2 regions of the Arthrobacter sp. 10N43 genome follow, and region 1 is predicted to be linked to the other one. Evidence: predicted binding sites of a transcription regulator. Region 1 holds the regulator's gene; the other holds the start of a gene.
What was found. The regulator LexA, encoded in region 1, represses DNA repair genes until DNA is damaged. The targets are predictions, from matches to a motif close to TCGAACANNTGTTCGA.
Positions count from the first base shown of each region.

Region 2: the regulator LexA is predicted to act here: its motif matches at 1,126-1,141, upstream of ruvA (Holliday junction branch migration protein RuvA).

Region 1 covers NZ_JBFTIA010000005.1:51,967-54,355, forward strand. Annotated here, with positions in the region: gene AC1DDO_RS11920 (histidinol-phosphate transaminase) at 1-7, opposite strand, end outside; gene AC1DDO_RS11925 (LysM peptidoglycan-binding domain-containing protein) at 86-619, opposite strand; gene lexA (transcriptional repressor LexA) at 1,021-1,770, shown strand; gene AC1DDO_RS11935 (ATP-dependent DNA helicase) at 1,895-2,389, opposite strand, start outside.
Region 2 covers NZ_JBFTIA010000002.1:317,737-320,125, forward strand. Annotated here, with positions in the region: gene ruvB (Holliday junction branch migration DNA helicase RuvB) at 1-426, opposite strand, end outside; gene ruvA (Holliday junction branch migration protein RuvA) at 419-1,072, opposite strand; gene ruvC (crossover junction endodeoxyribonuclease RuvC) at 1,179-1,757, opposite strand; gene AC1DDO_RS04060 (YebC/PmpR family DNA-binding transcriptional regulator) at 1,792-2,389, opposite strand, start outside.

The DNA of each region.
Region 1 (2,389 bases):
CAGTCACGTGACCAGTTTAAGTGGTAGCGGGACGGGCCCTGAAACTGTGACGCCCGCGACGGCACAAGAGGCCAGGTGGATGGAGCTACTTTGACGGCACGAACAGCTGCTGGCCCGGCATCACACGCGCGGCGTCCAGGTTATTCAGCTGCACGATATCGGCAACGACATCGCGGGGGTCGCGCTCCGGGGCGACGGAGCCCGCAATGGCCCAGAGGGACTCCCCCGGCTGCACTGTCACCGAAACGGTGGGCGTCAGCGAGAGCTGGTCCGCGGAATCCGCCGCTTTCGCGGGGGCGTTGAGGAATCCGCTGAACGAGAGGATGAGCGCCGCCAGCAGGATCAGCGGGACGCCAAAGAAGACGAAACGTCCGCGACGTGTGAGCCGCAGCGGCGGCTGCTTCCGGCTGACCGAAGCAACGGCACTCAGACCCTGCACCGCGGCCGGTGCCGCGGAAGGCCGCCGGCCGGCGCCAATCGGGTACACGTTGCCGTGGCTGCCCTGGCCGATGTTGCCGTGGCCGATGCTGCCGTGACCAGTGACGTTGTGACTCGCACGGCGCTGCTGATTCGTGACGCCATGAACAAAAGTGCCGTGAAACGCGCTTGAAGCTGACATGAACTGAGCCCTCCTGGACCATACGGTGCCGCCCGGCGTACTCCGCGTACTCGCCGCCAACCGACCGAACCTTCGAACATAGAACCGAACATTGCCTTCGGAGCCGGAGCTCCGAACTCGAACACATATTCGAACCTTGCTTGTTCTGTTTTAGCACTTACTAACGAACGATGTCGAGACTCGCTAGAACAAATGTTTGAAAAAGCCTTGCAGCTGGCCTATTTTTGAGGGACAGGACAACCACTTGTGACTCGAACACTTGCGACTCGAACTTTTACGACTCGAACATCGCCGGTTGATTCGAACATTGGTAGTTGATCAGCAGGGTCTGACATTTTCAGGCCGGAAGTTCCCGGTGACCAGACATGGCGGCCGGGCGGAACGGAAAGGCATTGGCGAACATGGCAGCACAAGCCACCGGCGGCAGGGCCTCCTCGCGGAGCCCACAACCCGCACGGGCCCCCAAAAGCCTCACCGTCCGGCAGAAGAAAATTCTGGAAACCATTCAGCGCTCCGTCACGGACAACGGCTACCCGCCCTCCATGCGCGAGATCGGTGACACCGTCGGCCTGGCCAGCCTGTCCAGCGTGACCCATCAGCTCTCCCAGCTCGAAAAGCTTGGCTACCTGCGGCGCGACCCCAAGCGTCCCCGGGCCATGGAAGTGCTCATGCCGCTGACCCTGGATGAGGGGACCACGGCGATTTCGGGGGTCGAGAAGTCCAGCGGCCTGCGGGCCGTCGGCGGCCTCTCGGTCACCGAACTCGCCAGCGCCACCGACACGGCAATGGTGCCGTTCGTCGGACGCATCGCCGCCGGCGGGCCGATCCTCGCGGACCAGGTGGTGGAAGACGTCATGCCGCTGCCCCGGCAGCTCGTGGGCCATGGCGAACTCTTCATGCTCAAGGTCGCCGGCGACTCGATGATCGATGCCGCCATCTGCGACGGCGACTGGGTGGTTGTCCGGCGCCAGGGCGACGCCGTGAATGGCGACATCGTGGCCGCACTGCTGGACGACGAAGCCACGGTCAAGACCTTCCGCCAGCGGGACGGCCACACCTGGCTGCTGCCGCAGAACACCCAGTACGAACCCATCCTGGGCGACCACGCCGTCATCATGGGCAAAGTCGTCTCGGTTCTCCGCTCCCTCTGACGGCTGCGGCCGGGGTCATCCCGGACCACGTACATCCAAAGAACACCTGCACCCAGAAAAAGGTCCCCGCCGGTAATCCGGACGGGGACCTTTGCGTTTTCTGGTCCGCTGGCTGCGCGGCCGCCTACTTGGCGGCCTGTCCCGACTCTTTGGCGAGCCGCTCCAGGGCAGCCATGGCAATCGAGGAATCGGTGGTCGGCCAGAACGGGGGCAGCGCGGCACGCAGGAATCCGCCGTAGCGCTCGGTGGACAGCCGCGAATCCAGTACGGCCACCACGCCTTTGTCCGACGTCGAGCGGATCAGCCGGCCTGCGCCCTGCGCGAGGCGGATCGCGGCGTGTGTGGCGGAGACGGACATGAAGCCGTTGCCGCCGGCCTGGGCGACGGCCCGGGAGCGCGCCGTCATCAGCGGATCGTCCGGCCGCGGGAAGGGAATCCGGTCAATGACCACCAGCCGGCAGGACACGCCAGGGACGTCGACGCCCTGCCAGAGGGACATGGTTCCGAACAGGCACGTGTCCGGTTCGTCGGCGAACTGGCGCACGAGTGCGGTCATGGTCGACTCCCCTTGGCACAGGATGCTGATGCCCAGCCGGGGCCGCATGGCCTCGGCTGCGTC
Region 2 (2,389 bases), on a different contig from region 1:
GGCGCCCTTGCCGACGACGATGTCGACGCGGAAGTCCTCCATCGCCATGTACAGCATTTCCTCGGCTGGCCGGGACATGCGGTGGATTTCGTCCAGGAACAGGACCTCACCCTCCGAAAGGGAGGACAGGATGGCTGCGAGGTCGCCGGCGTGCTGGATGGCCGGGCCACTGCTGATCCGCAGCGGGACGTTCATTTCGGCCGCGATGATCATGGACAGCGTGGTCTTGCCCAGGCCGGGAGGGCCGGAGAGCAGCACGTGGTCTGCGCTGCGCCCGCGCATGCGTGAGGCCTCCAGGACGAGGGAAAGCTGCTTGCGGACACGGTGCTGGCCCACGAAGTCGTGCAGGTTCTTGGGCCGGAGTGCGGCTTCGATGACGCGCTCCTCCGGCTCCTCTCCCCCGGCGACGATCGACTGCTCAGCCACGCGCGCCTACCCGGTTACCGGCGCGGGCGCCGTCCTGGCCCAGCCAGCGCAGGGTTGCGCGGAGGATTTCGGCCACGTTGCCGTTCTCGGCCAGGTCCGGGGAATCGGCCAGGGATTTCTCGATGCTGGCGGTGGCGTCCTTTTCGGACCAGCCAAGGCTGGTCATCGCGGCGACGACCTGCGGCTTCCAGACGGATTCCGCGGAAGCCAAAGGGAGCGGCGCGCCGGACGCACCAGCAGTGCCGTGCGGGACGAGTTTGCCGGCGAGCTCCAGCACGATCCGGCCGGCCACCTTCGGCCCGATCCCGGGGACCTTCGTGAAGGCCTTGCCGTCGCCGGAGTGGGCGGCCACCCGGATGGCTTCCGGTTCGTGGACGGCAAGCACAGCCAGGGCGAGGCGGGGACCGACACCGCTGACGCTGAGCAGCACGTCAAACACTTCGCGCTCGTCGTCGCTGCCGAAGCCGAACAGGGTCAGCGAGTCCTCCCGCACGATCAGCGAGGTGAAGAGCTTCCCCTCTTCGCCCACCCGGAGCCCGCTGAGGGTCTGCGGCGTGGCATTGACGCTCATGCCGGCACCGTTGAGGTCGATCACGGCGGAGGACAGGCCAACATGCGCAACGGTTCCGCGAAGAAAACTAATCAAGGCCGGGCTCCTGGGTCTGCAGCCGGCCAAAACACAGATGGCAAGCCGGCTATCCGAACATATCTACGAATACCCTACCAAGCCCAGCGGCGGCACAGGCGGACATTCAGCGCGCACGGCGCGCTTTTGCCTCCGCGTCCGCCCATGCCCGCTGCGCCGGCGTGAGCGACTGGCTGCCCGGCCCCGTCGTCGACACAGCGGCGCCGCTGCCGGCCCGCCAGGCGTGGGTGATTGCCAGTGCCAGGGCGTCGGCGGCGTCGGCGGGGCGCGGTGGCGCATCCAGCCGGAGGATCTTCGTTACCAGTTTGGTCACGGCGTCCTTGTTCGATGTTCCGCTGCCCGTGACGGCGGCCTTGACCTCGGACGGGGTGTGCAGCGCCACCGGGATGCCGCGGCGCGCGGCGGCGGCAATCACCACGCCGGAGGCCTGCGCCACCCCCATGACCGTGCTGACGTTGAGCTGGGAAAACACCCGTTCCACGGCGAGGACGTGGGGTTCGTACTTGTCCAGCCATTCATCAATGGACGTGGCAATGACCAGCAGCCGCTGGTCCAGGCTCTCCTCGGGGGAGGTTCCCACGACGCCGAAGGCCACCATGGTGGCCCGCCGGTTCTTTTCGACGTCGACGACGCCGATCCCGCAACGGGTGAGGCCCGGGTCAACCCCCAGGACGCGCAGGGTCAAGACCGGGCCTCAAAATCACGGCTAGGTGAGCGTGTCACTCGGCTTCCAGTGCGGCCTGCACTTCGTCGCTGAGATCGGCGTTGCTGTAGACGTTCTGGACGTCGTCGAGCTCTTCCAGGGCGTCCACGAGCTTCATGAACTTCTTGGCGGCGTCGAGGTCCAGCGGCACCTGCATGGACGGCACGAACTCGGCCTCATCGGTGTCGTAGTCGATTCCGGCTTCCTTGAGCGCGTCGCGGATGGCCTGGAGGTCGGTCGGCTCAGAGTGGATCTCGAAGGTGTCTCCGTTGTCCTTGACTTCCTCGGCGCCGGCGTCGAGCACTGCCATCAGGACGTCGTCCTCGCTCAGGCCGTTCTTGGGCAGGGACACGACACCCTTGCGGCTGAAGAGGTAGCTGACCGAACCGGGATCGGCGATCGTGCCGCCGTTGCGGGAGATGGCGAGCCGGACCTCAGAGGCGGCACGGTTCTTGTTGTCCGTGAGGCACTCGATCAGCAGCGCGGACCCCTGCGGGCCGCGGCATTCGTACATGATCTCGGTGTAGTCAACGACCTCGCCGGTGAGGCCGGCGCCGCGCTTGATGGCGCGGTCGATGTTGTCTGCGGGCACCGAGGTCTTCTTGGCCTTGGTG